DNA from 3 places in the Agrobacterium vaccinii genome. Region 3 is predicted to be linked to each of the others. Evidence: riboswitches for the same ligand, from Rfam matches in the RefSeq annotation. Region 3 holds a riboswitch; each other region holds the start of a gene.
What was found. A riboswitch is a leader RNA that binds a small molecule or an ion and turns the genes downstream of it on or off. The one in region 3 is predicted to bind thiamine pyrophosphate.
Positions count from the first base shown of each region.

Region 1: another riboswitch for thiamine pyrophosphate. It lies ahead of HRR99_RS21370 (hydroxyethylthiazole kinase); the one in region 3 lies ahead of thiC (phosphomethylpyrimidine synthase ThiC).
Region 2: another riboswitch for thiamine pyrophosphate. It lies ahead of thiB (thiamine ABC transporter substrate binding subunit); the one in region 3 lies ahead of thiC (phosphomethylpyrimidine synthase ThiC).

Region 1 is NZ_CP054151.1:1,357,501-1,361,656, reverse strand. It holds gene telA (telomere resolvase TelA) at 1-653, shown strand, start outside; gene iolG (inositol 2-dehydrogenase) at 888-1,880, shown strand; TPP riboswitch at 1,961-2,063, shown strand; gene HRR99_RS21370 (hydroxyethylthiazole kinase) at 2,130-2,867, shown strand; gene thiE (thiamine phosphate synthase) at 2,854-3,513, shown strand; gene thiD (bifunctional hydroxymethylpyrimidine kinase/phosphomethylpyrimidine kinase) at 3,510-4,156, shown strand, end outside.
Region 2 is NZ_CP054150.1:2,831,162-2,835,317, forward strand. It holds gene thiP (thiamine/thiamine pyrophosphate ABC transporter permease ThiP) at 1-714, opposite strand, end outside; gene thiB (thiamine ABC transporter substrate binding subunit) at 733-1,746, opposite strand; TPP riboswitch at 1,787-1,895, opposite strand; gene HRR99_RS13825 (VOC family protein) at 1,942-2,334, opposite strand; gene HRR99_RS13830 (ABC-F family ATP-binding cassette domain-containing protein) at 2,410-4,156, opposite strand, start outside.
Region 3 is NZ_CP054150.1:2,709,932-2,714,087, forward strand. It holds gene thiO (glycine oxidase ThiO) at 1-737, opposite strand, end outside; gene thiC (phosphomethylpyrimidine synthase ThiC) at 739-2,562, opposite strand; TPP riboswitch at 2,669-2,780, opposite strand; gene HRR99_RS13315 (acyl carrier protein) at 2,950-3,201, shown strand; gene HRR99_RS13320 (acyl-CoA dehydrogenase family protein) at 3,201-4,156, shown strand, end outside.

The sequences.
Region 1 (4,156 bases), on a different replicon from region 3:
TCATGAGACGCTGTCGGCGCTATCTGCACTCCTCGGACCCTATGACGATCGCCATAGGCCTGATGGGCACCACCGGGCGTCGTCCCTATGAAATCTTCACCCAGGCTGAGTTGACACCCGCGCCCTATGGCAAAGGCGTTTCCAAATGGAGCGTGCTGTTCAATGGGCAGGCCAAAACCAAGCAGGGCGAAGGCACGAAATTTGGCGTTACCTATGAAATCCCGGTGCTGGAACAATCGAAAATCGTTTTGGATGCCTATGGGCGCCTGCGCAACAGCAGCGATGGCAAGCTATGGCTCGGCCTCAATGTCGATGATTTCACAGCCGAAGTGCGCCTGCCGCTACGCGACGCCGTTATGGCCAAATTCGAGGACATCTGGCCGAAGGAAGAACCCCCGAAGCCCTACGGCCTGCGCCATCTCTATGCGGAAATCGCCTATCGCAATTTTGCGCAATCGAGCGTGACGAAAAACAGCTACTTTGCAGCCATCCTCGGTCACAACAACAACGACCTCGAAACATCCCTATCCTACATGACCTATACGTTCCCCGAAGATGTGGAGCAGTCCAAAGCCCGTGCTGAACGGGTCGCGGACCGCACCATCCGGCAGATGATCGAGGTCAATCGCATTCCCGGCATGCCTGACAACTGACGTTAGACGGCACTTGCCCGCGCCGCCTGAACCCGTGCATCTGCGTAGATATCTGCGGTCGGATATTTCCCTCCTGTACGCCACCGCAGGACCGCTCATCGGTGGCTTGACACAAATGAAATGGCGCACTAGCAAGATGGAACATATATTCCAAATGGGTCTATTGTGCACGTTGCCGTTCCAGGCGAGACGACAGTCATAACGGAACCCGGCATTCACATCGGGAGGAAAACGATGGTTACGAGATTGGCTTTGCTGGGTGCGGGTCGCATCGGAAAAGTGCATGCCAAGGCGATTGCCGCCGACAAACGCGCCAAACTGGTTGCCGTTGTCGATGCCTTTCAGGACGCAGCTCAGGCGATTGCTGATGAGACCGGCTGCAAAATCAGCACCATCGATGCCGTGTTGGCAGATGCAGAGATCGACGCCGTCATCATCTGCACACCGACCAATACGCATGCCGATCTGATCGAGCAGTTCGCGCGCGCTGGCAAGGCGATCTTCTGCGAGAAGCCTATCGATCTGGATGTCGCCCGCGCTGCCGCCTGCATCGAGGTGGTCAAGGAAACCGATGCGAAGATCATGCTCGGTTTCAACCGCCGTTTCGATCCGCATTTCCGCGCCGTGCGCAAGGCCATCGATGATGGCCAGATCGGCAAGGTCGAGATGGTGACGATCACCAGCCGCGATCCCGGCGCACCGCCACCCGAATACATCAAGGTCTCCGGCGGCATTTTCCGCGACATGACCATCCATGATTTCGACATCGCCCGCTTCCTGCTGGGAGAAGACATTGTCAGTGTGTTCGCGACAGGGTCCGTGCTGGTCGATCCGAAGATCGGCGAACTGGGCGACTTCGACAGCGCCAGCATCATTCTGACCACTGCCAGCGGACGCCAGGCTATCATTTCCAACTCGCGCCGCGCGACCTATGGTTACGATCAGCGTATCGAAGTGCACGGATCGCTCGGCTCCGTCGCTGCCGAAAACCAGCGCCCGGTTTCCATCGAAATCGCGACCAAGGACGGCTATACGCGCCCGCCGCTGCATGATTTCTTCATGACACGCTACACGGAAGCCTATGCCGCAGAAATCAAGGCTTTCATCGACGCCATCGAAAACAACGTGGCGCCATCACCATCGGCCCATGACGGCTTGATCGCGCTGAAACTCGCCGATGCGGCGCTGAAATCCGCACGCGAAAAAGTCGTCGTCCAGATCGTCTGATCCATATATCGACGGGCGGAAACAACGTTTTCCGCCCCTCACCCGCCCATTGACAGCGGGCGCAAAAAACGACACTTTCCAGACATTCCGAGGGGAGCATCTGACGATGCTGAGATGGCGCTGAGCCGGACCCTTGAACCTGATCCGGGTCATGCCGGCGTAGGAACGGAACAGTCGCCCCTTGGCCATGCTTTTCTTTTCTTCGTCATAACCGGATCTCCGTGATGTCATATCTGGAGTGCGATACCGATGGCGAAATTTCCGACGGCGCAAGCGGTGGCAGACGTTCTGTCACGGGTGCGCGAACAAAGGCCACGGGTTCACTGCCTGATGAATACCGTCGTGCAGAAGTTTACCGCAGACGGTATCACCGCCGTTGGCGCGGTCCCCTCCATGACGTCATCGCAGGAGGAAATCGAGAGCTTCGTGGCCAAGGTTGGTGCTCTCACCATCAATCTGGGAACACTGGACGCTGCCCGCCGTGACGTTATTCGGACGGCGGTCAAGGTGGCGAATGCCACAAGCAAGCCTTGGATCATCGACCCGGTGCATTGCGATTACTCGCCCTCCCGACTGGATTTCGCGCGCGAACTCATCGCACTCAAGCCCACGATCGTGCGTGGAAACGCTGCGGAAATGGATGTCATCGGCGATGTCGGCAGTGCCCTTCGCATTCAGACAGGTCCGCAAGACCTGCTTGCCGAGACTACACGCGTGGTAACGATCAGGAACGGCCACCCGTGGATGGCAAAGGTTACGGGCACCGGGTGCCTGTCTGGCGGGGTGATTGCAGCCTTCATGGCGGTAGAGCCCAATGCGATGTTGGCGGCCACGGCGGCGCTGACAGTCACCGGCGTATCGGCCCAACTGGCCGCCGAACACGCGCGCGGGCCCGGCACCTTCGAGGCCACCTTTCTCGATGCGCTCAACGCCATCGACACAGCAGACATTATCGCCCATGCAAGGATTGAACATGATGACCGTTGACTACCGGCTGAACGCCCTTGTGGATGCTTCGTTGACCGACATTGCGCCGCTGCCGGATCTCGCGGCTATAGCGGCCCGCAACGGGGCAACCATTATCCAGTATCGCGACAAACAGGCTACAACCCGCGCGATGATAGAGCAGGCCAAGCGCATCCTAGATGCCTTGAAGCCGACAGGCGTTCCGCTCGTCATCAATGATCGCGTCGATGTGGCGCTGGCATCGGGGGCCGATGGCGTTCATCTGGGTGCTGATGATATGGATGCCGAAACGGCAAGGCGCTTGCTTGGAGCGGATGCGATTATCGGACTCACGGTGAAGAGCCTCGCGGATGCCGAACGTGCGGCGCAGGCACCCGCTGATTACGCTTGCATCGGTGGTGTTTTCGAAACGATCTCCAAAGTGAACCCGGATGCACCGGTGGGGCTGGATGGTCTCAGGCAGTTGCGCAGCTATCTCAGACAGGCGCGACCCGAAATGGCGGTCGGTGCCATCGCAGGTATCACACTGGAACGGGTGCGGCCCGTCATCGCCGCTGGCGCAGATGGCGTCGCGGTAATTTCGGCGCTGTTCCGCACCCCCGATATTACAATGACCACAAAGTCTTTTCGTGACGAAATCGATGCCGCACTGGAGTTGCGCCGATGACATCCATTGCTTTGACGATCGCCGGTTCCGACAGCGGCGGCGGTGCGGGCATTCAAGCCGACCTCAAGACATTTTCAGCCCTCGGGGTCTACGGCGCCAGCGTGCTGACCGCGATCACCGCGCAGAACACCAAAGGCGTGACCGCTGTGGAAGACATCTCGGCGGGTATGATCACCGCGCAGATGAAGGCTGTATTTTCCGATCTCGATATCAATGCCGTCAAGATCGGCATGGTCTCGCGTATCGAAACCATCGAGACCATCGCCACCCATCTTGCAAACCAACCCACGCCCATTGTGCTGGACCCAGTGATGGTGGCGACATCGGGCGACCGGCTGTTGCAGGAAGATGCGATTGAAACCTTGCGCTTGCGCCTGCTTCCTCTCGCGCTGCTGGCAACCCCCAATCTGCCGGAGGCGGCACTACTGAGCGCAAGTCCGGTCGCAACGGACAGGCAGGAGATAATCCGTCAGGCGGAAGCCATTCTTCGCACCGGAGTGCGGGCGGTGCTGATCAAGGGCGGTCACGGCAGCGGGGCTGAAAGCACGGATATCCTGCTGGATGGCGAGACTGTCCACACATTTTCCATGCCGCGCATCGAGACGGACAATGATCACGGCACCGGTTGCACGCTAGCCTCCGC
Region 2 (4,156 bases), 120 kb from region 3:
TGGATCGAAATCGAAACGAAGCGCTTGATAGATCGCCACCTCGATCGTCGTTGCCGCAGGTCCTCCGCCCAAAAGCAGAACCAGCGTGAAGCTCGTGGCACAGAGCATGAAGATAAGCCCGGCGACACCGGGAATGAGCCTTGCCACCGCAGGCCATTCGATAAAGCGGAAGGTGGAGACGGGACCGAAATTGAGACTTGCGCCCATGCGCCAATATTCGCCCGGCACCCGTTCCAGACCCGCCAGAAAAAACCTGACAGCGAGCGGCAGATTGAAAAACACGTGGGCGATGAGAATGCCTGAAAGGCCGTAAATACTGAAAGGCTGCTCGGCGCCTGCCGCCAGAAAGATCGTGTTGACGATGCCCTGCCGTCCCCAGATGGCGATGATTCCCAGTGCTCCCACGATGACCGGAAGTCCCATCGGGACCGCCATCAAACGGATGATCCATATGCGACCAGGAAATTCCTGCTGGCGCGCAAGAGCGAGTGCCACCGGCAATCCAAGGCCCACGGAAAGGGCGGTAGAAAGGGTTGCCTGCCACAGCGTGAACCGCAAGATACGCAGGGTATAGGCGTCGAAGAGTGACCCGGAAGTTACGCCCGCGTCAAAGGACAGAAGTGCGGTGACAGCAAGCCCCATGAAGAGCAGAATGGCTGCACTTGCCATCACTCCGCCAACTATGAACCTGCTGATGTCGCGACGATCCATCACCAAGGGTAACGCCCGCCGTTACTTCACGCTCATGGCCGACAGCCATTCATCGATCCAGGCCTTACGATTCTTTGCCACCTCTTCCGGCGACATCAGGAATGTTTTTGTGGGCTGAACGAGCTTGGAAAACGCCTCCGGCAACGGTGTCGATGTCTGGGAAACAGGCATCATCCAGTTGTTTTCGGGGATGGCATCCTGAAAACCAGACGTCAGGGAAAATGCCAGAAATTGCTTTGCCAGTTCCTTCTCCGGTGCATTCTTCAGCACACCGGCAACCTCGATCTGGATATAATGTCCCTCTTCGAAGGCTGCCGCCTGATACCGTTCACTGTGTTCCGCAACCATGTGATAAGCGGGCGATGTCGTATAGGACAGCACCATCGGAACCTCACCCTTGGTAAAGAGCCCGTAGGATTCCGACCAGCCGGGCGTTACCGTCAGAACGCGGTTCTTCAACTTCGCCCATGCTTCCGGGGCCTTGTCACCGTAAACGGATTTCACCCACAAAAGCAGACCGAGACCCGGCGTTGATGTGCGAGGATCCTGAATGGCGATCTTTTGCGACGGATCACCCTCGACCAATTCCTTCAGGCTTTTCGGCGGGTTCTTGATTGTCTGGGTGTCATAGATGACGGCGAAATGACCGTAGTCATAGGGCACGAAGACATCGTCCTTGAAGCCACCCGGCACCTTCACCGCTGCGGTATCGATACCCGATGCTTCAAAAAGCCCTGTCTGTTTGGCTTCCGCAATCAGGTTGGTATCGAGACCGACGACGACATCGGCCTTCGAACTTGGTCCTTCCAGCTTCAACCGGTTGAGCAAGGCCACGCCATCTGCCACGCCCACGAAATTGACGACGCAGTTGCAGGTCTGCTCGAAGGCGGCCTTGACCTTGGGCCCCGGACCCCACTCGGAAACGAAGCTTTCATAGGTATAGACCGTCAGCGTCTTCTTATCCTGTGCGTGGGCAAGGCCCGGCAGAAGAAGGGACACGGCAATCAGAGCGCGGGTTAGGACATGACGATGCATCAGACGACCTCCTCGAATGGACAAACGGGAATAGGCGTCTGGATGGAAGCCGTCTAATCCCTCCGCCGGTGTTAACCGGATCAGGTTCTTCGGGTTGGCAAATGCCTCTCAGCCCTGTCCGTCAAGACAAAGCACCCCGTTAGAGCTGGCTAATGCTGTAATATGTCGTTGCCTGCTTGGCAAGGTGTCAGGCCGTCAAGCTTGCTCGGTCATATGAACCAGTTCCCAGACGTGACCATCCGGGTCCTGAAAGCTGCCGCCATACATGAAACCATGATCCTGCACCGGCTTCCATTCCCGACCGCCGGATGCGAGTGCCGTTGCCAGCATCTTGTCGATTTCTTCGCGGCTCCCGGCAGACAGGCAATTCAACACTTCCTTGGTGCTGGTCGCATCGGCGATATCGCCATTGATGAATTCGCGGAAGCGATCTTCCTGAAGCAACATCACGAAGATGTTCTTCTCAACGATCATGCACAAGGTGCGCTCGTCGGAATATTCCGGGTTGAAGCTGAAGCCCAGACCCGTGAAAAAGACCTTGGATGTCTCGATGTTCTTGACCGGCAGGTTGATGAAAATCATGCGCATATCTGAACTCCTCCATGGGCGGACAGGAGAACGCACTTTTGCTTCGCTGTCAAAGCGGCAGTCAAACGCGACTGCTCAGCTCTCCATTTCTTCGCGCAGCATTTCCAGCTCCAGCCATTCTTCTTCCATGGCTTCCAGCTTTTCGCGCAGCTTCGACATTTCATCTGCCAGCGTGTTGAAGGCCGTCGGGTTCTTGGCAAAAAGTTGCGGATCGGCCATGCGTTCTTCACGCTTGGCGATTTCGGCTTGAGCCTTTTCCATCTCCTTGGGCAGGTTCTCCAGAGCGAACTTCTGCTTGAAGGACAGCTTTACCTTACCCTTCGCGGGCTCCCCCCCGGATGACGTCGAGGTCTTCGCCTTGTCCTGCTTTTCCGCTCTCTTCTTTTCGTCGGACGCACCTTTGCGCTGCGCCATCATGTCGGAATAACCACCGGCATACTCGACCCAACGACCGTCAGGCGCATCCGGGTTTGCGGGCGCAATCGTCGATGTCACAGTGCGGTCGAGGAAGTCGCGGTCGTGGCTGACCAGAATGACGGTGCCAGAGAAGCCAGCGACGATCTCCTGCAACAGATCGAGCGTTTCGATGTCGAGATCGTTGGTCGGTTCGTCGAGGATCAGAAGATTGGTCGGCTTTGCCAGAATACGTGCCAGCATCAAGCGCGCGCGCTCGCCACCGGACAATTTGCGAATGGGCGTGCGGGCCTGCTCCGGCTGGAACAGGAAATCCTTCATGTAACCCGTGACATGCTTCACTTCGCCGTTGACGAGAAGGTTTTCGCCACGCCCGTCCGTCAAATAATGGGCGAGCGTGTCCTCGAGGTTCAGGTCTTCACGCTTCTGGTCGAGCGTTGCGATTTCCAGTTTGGTGCCGAGCTTGACCGTGCCGCTATCGGGCGCCAACTCGCCCGTCAGCATTTTCAGCAATGTCGTCTTGCCTGCACCGTTGGGACCTACGAAGCCGATGCAATCGCCCCGGTGGACCCGCAGCGAAAACGGCGCAACGATGGTCCGCTCGCCATAGGATTTGGTGATGGCCTCGGCCTCGATGACCAGCTTGCCGGATTCGCGCCCCTCGGCTGCCGTCGCCTGAACGGTGCCTTGCGGGCCGTTGTGACCACGGTAGGCAGCCCGCATATCGCGCAACTCACCCACACGGCGCATGTTGCGCTTGCGGCGGGCGGTGACACCATACCGCATCCAGTGTTCTTCGCGCTCGATGGCCTTGCCGAGCTTGTGCTGCTCCAGCTCTTCCTCTTCCAGCACCTTGTCGCGCCATTCCTCGAAATGGGCAAAGCCACGGCTGAGACGGCGCGACGTACCGCGATCGAGCCAGACGGTAGCGGTCGAGACTTTTTCGAGAAAACGACGGTCGTGCGAAATCAGAACCAGCGCGCTGCGTGTCTGCTGCAATTCTCCTTCCAGCCACTCAATGGTCGGCAGGTCGAGATGGTTGGTGGGCTCGTCGAGCATCAAAATATCGGGTTCGGGCGCCATGACGCGCACAAGCGCTGCCCGGCGCGCCTCTCCGCCCGAAAGGCTGGATGGATGCTCCTGCCCCGTCAGCCCCAGATGCTCAAGCAGATAGGTGACGCGATAAGCATCGTCGCCCGGTCCCAGACCCGCTTCCGCATAGGCTTGAACCGTCTCGAAACCGGCAAAATCCGGCGCCTGCTCCAGATACCGGATCGTCGCAGACGGATGGCGGAAAACCTCGCCCGATTGCGCTTCCACCAGACCGGCAGCAATTTTCATCAGCGTCGATTTGCCGGAACCATTGCGTCCGACAAGGCAGATGCGGTCGCCCGGTTCCACTTGCAGG
Region 3 (4,156 bases):
GACCGTGCCGAGATCGGCCCGCCATCCTGCGATTCGATCATCGTCGCACCAACCATGAAGCGGCCCGGCTCACGCGGCACGATGTAATGGGGAATACGCGGGTGCAGCAGCCGGACGGGACGGGAAAGCGATACCTCGCCGGTGGAGAGATAAAGCATCTCGCCCCGCACCCCGCGGAGCGCTGGAAGCGTGCCGACTTGGGCGTGCCCTGTGCAATCGATGACCCTGTCAAAGTCTGCTTCCGCCACGCCGTCTTCTCCGAGGTGGAAAGCCACGCCCTTGGCAACCAAGCGCTGCTGCAAGGCCAGCAAAGCGAGCCTCGGATCGAGATGGCCTTCATCCGCAAACAGAAGTCCCTGCCGGAAGCGGCCCGCCAGATCCGGTTCCAGTTCGCCGATCTCGTCCTCAGCCATGAGCCGGTGGTTGCGCGTGCGCGCGGCAAAGCGGGAGAGTTCCGCACGGTCACGGGCCGGAGCCACGACCAGCGTGCCGTTTCGCACCACGAGACCCGGCGTGGCCTCATCCCACCAGTCGAGCGCAGACCGCCCCAGCGCGATGACGGCCTCATCAGCGCTTTCCCGTTCGCACCAGGGCGCCAGCATGCCACCGGCATACCAGGACGCGCCGCGACCGACCTCGGTGGAGATGTCGAAGACCTCCACCGAAAAGCCGCGCTCTGTCAGTTCAAGCGCAGCCGTCAAACCGACGACGCCTGCGCCTTTGATGAGAACACGCATGTCACTCACCCGGTGTTGGTTGCGCAAGCGGCAGATAAAGCTCACCGCCTTGCTTGAATTTCTCGGCCATAGCCTCGAGTCCTTCCTTCTGAGCCTCGGCGCGGATGTCGTGCGAAATGCGCATGGAACAGAATTTCGGCCCGCACATGGAGCAGAAATGGGCAACCTTGTGCGCTTCCTTCGGCAAGGTCTCGTCATGGAAGGACCGCGCCGTCTCGGGATCGAGCGACAGGTTGAACTGGTCTTCCCAGCGGAACTCGAAGCGGGCACGCGACAGGGCATTGTCGCGGATTTGCGCCGCCGGATGGCCCTTGGCGAGATCGGCCGCATGCGCCGCGATCTTGTAGGTAATCACACCCACCTTCACGTCGTCTCGATCCGGCAGACCGAGATGTTCCTTCGGCGTGACGTAGCAAAGCATGGCCGTACCGAACCAACCGATCATGGCCGCCCCTATGCCGGAGGTGATATGGTCATAGCCGGGGGCAATATCGGTCGTCAGCGGCCCCAGCGTATAGAAGGGTGCTTCACCACAAACCTTCAACTGCTTGTCCATGTTCTCCTTGATCTTGTGCATCGGCACATGGCCGGGGCCTTCGATCATGACTTGGCAATCCTTAGCCCAAGCGATCTGCGTGAGTTCGCCCAGAGTTTCCAGCTCGGCAAACTGTGCGGCGTCGTTTGCATCGGCGATCGAACCGGGGCGCAGGCCATCGCCCAGCGAAAACGACACGTCATAGGCCCGGCAGATGTCGCAGATTTCTTCGAAATGCTCGTAGAGGAAAGATTCCTTGTGATGATGCAGGCACCACTTGGCCATGATCGAGCCGCCACGCGAGACGATACCTGTGACGCGATTGACGGTGAGCGGTATGTAATGCAGTCGCACACCGGCATGGATGGTGAAGTAATCGACGCCCTGCTCGGCCTGCTCGATCAGCGTATCGCGGAACACCTCCCAAGTCAGGTCTTCGGCAATGCCGTTCACCTTTTCCAGCGCCTGATAAAGCGGCACCGTACCGATGGGAACCGGCGAATTGCGGATGATCCACTCGCGTATATTGTGGATGTTGCGCCCGGTCGACAGGTCCATGACCGTATCTCCGCCCCAGCGGATGGCCCACACCATTTTCTCCACTTCTTCCGCCATGGAAGAGGTGACGGCAGAATTGCCGATATTAGCGTTGATCTTCACCAGAAAGTTCCGACCGATGATCATCGGTTCGGCCTCGGGGTGGTTGATGTTGGCCGGGATGATGGCCCTGCCCGCTGCCAATTCTTGGCGCACGAATTCCGGCGTGACGAAATCGGGAATGTGAGCGCCGAAGCTCTCGCCATCGCGCACCATCTTTCCTTTGAGGGCTTCCCGGCCCAGATTTTCGCGAATCGCGACAAATTCCATTTCGGCGGTAATGATGCCCGCCCGCGCGTAGGCGAGCTGAGTGACGGCCTTGCCATCGATTGCGCGCAGCGGCTGGTTTCGAACGGGAAATTCCGGCGTGAGACGTTCGCCTGTGGCAAAGCCGTTGTCTTCGGGTTTGACGTGTCGGCCCTCATAGGCCACGACATCGCCGCGTGCCAGAACCCAGTCATGGCGAAGGCGCGGCAAGCCGCCTTCGATATCGAGGCGGTGACTTGGATCGGTGTAGGGACCAGAGGAATCGTACACCGTGACAGGCGGTTCGCCTGCGGTCGGATGCACGGCAATTTCGCGCATGGGAACGCGAATGTCAGGGTGAAGAACGCCCGGCTTGTGCACCTTAGTGGAGGCGGGCAGCGGACCGGTGGTCACGTTGGGCGAGATGGTTTTGGCAACAATGTTCATCGTGAGGCTCCAAAGCAAAACAGTGGAGACCCAGTTCGAGCATGAAAGACGAAAAAATCACGGAGGAGTGGATGAGGGAACATCATCCGTCACAGCCAAGCTGCGCTTTTCCGTGTTTGCACCGTCCCTACGCCAGTATGAACTGGATCAGGTTCAACGGGTCACTGCGCATCGTAGCAGTATCTCAGCCCCTTGACGGGACACCCCTGGTGAATGCCTCAATCAGAAACCCGACACCGGCTTTTGTCAAGTCGATATCTGAAAGGTGTATGGCCGTGGAGCGCGGTCACGACAAATTAACCTAAGCGTTTATTCGAATGTTATTTTTTGAAGCGTAATTCGGAGAATGAGCTATGATGGCAGCCATTCGACTGGAGACTACTTGAGATGAATTCAACTATTCGTGAAATACTATCGAAATTCGGTCAACTTCCCGTGCCTGTCGATACAATTGCCGATGATGCCGATCTTTATACAGCAGGCCTTTCTTCCTTTGCGTCCGTCCAGTTGATGCTTGGATTGGAAGAGGCCTTCGACATCGAATTCCCTGACAGCATGCTCAACCGCAAATCCTTCGCCAGCATCGCCGCCATCGAAGCGACGGTCAAAGCCATTCTCGACGGCAAAGAGGCAGCCTGATGGACGCGTCCGTCGCGTCCACTGAAGCGGCATTGTCCGCGCGGGCAGCGCGGGTTGCAGCAATAGCCGCAAAGCACGCCGACGATGTCGATGCAGCCGGACGCTTTCCGAAAGAGGCCATCGACGCTCTGCGTGCCGAGCGGCTGCTTGGCATTCAAATTCCGCCCCATCTCGGTGGCGAAGGCGCAAGCCTTCTCCAGATAACGGATATATGCTGCACCCTCGGGCAGGCTTGCTCGGCGACGGCGATGATTTTCGCCATGCACCAGATCAAGACGTCGAGCCTGGTCGAGCACGGTGAAGACAGCGCGTGGCACAGCGCTTTCATGCGCCGCATGGCGGCTGAGCAATTGCTGCTGGGCTCCGCCACGACCGAAGGCGGTATCGGCGGAAATCTGCGAAATTCCATTTGCGCCATCGAAATCGATGGCGAGCGCTGCCGCTTGCAAAAAGACGCCACCGTCATTTCCTACGGCAGTGAAGCAGATGCGATCCTCATCACATCTCGCGCCAACGCGGATGCTTCACCGACCGATCAGGTGATGACCGTTTTCCTGAAAGACCAGTACCAGCTCGAAAAAACACACGTCTGGAATACGCTGGGCATGCGCGGGACCTGTTCGGATGGCTTTCTGTTCAACGGCGAAGCACCCGCCGAGCAGGTCTTTCAGAAGCCCTTTGCCGAAATCGCCGCGCAGTCCATGCTGGCCACATCGCATCTGTTCTGGAGCGGTGTGTGGTACGGAATTGCAGCCGATGCGGTTGCCCGCGCGCAGGCATTCGTTCGCGCCGCGGCCCGTAAGTCCCCAGGCGTTTCCCCTCCCGGCGCCATCCGACTGGCAGAGGCTTCCAACAAGCTCCAAATCGTCAAATCGAATATCATTGCAGGTCTGAAAGCCTACGATGAAACCAGAAATGACTCCGAAAAGCTGATGTCCATGGCCTTCGCAATCGC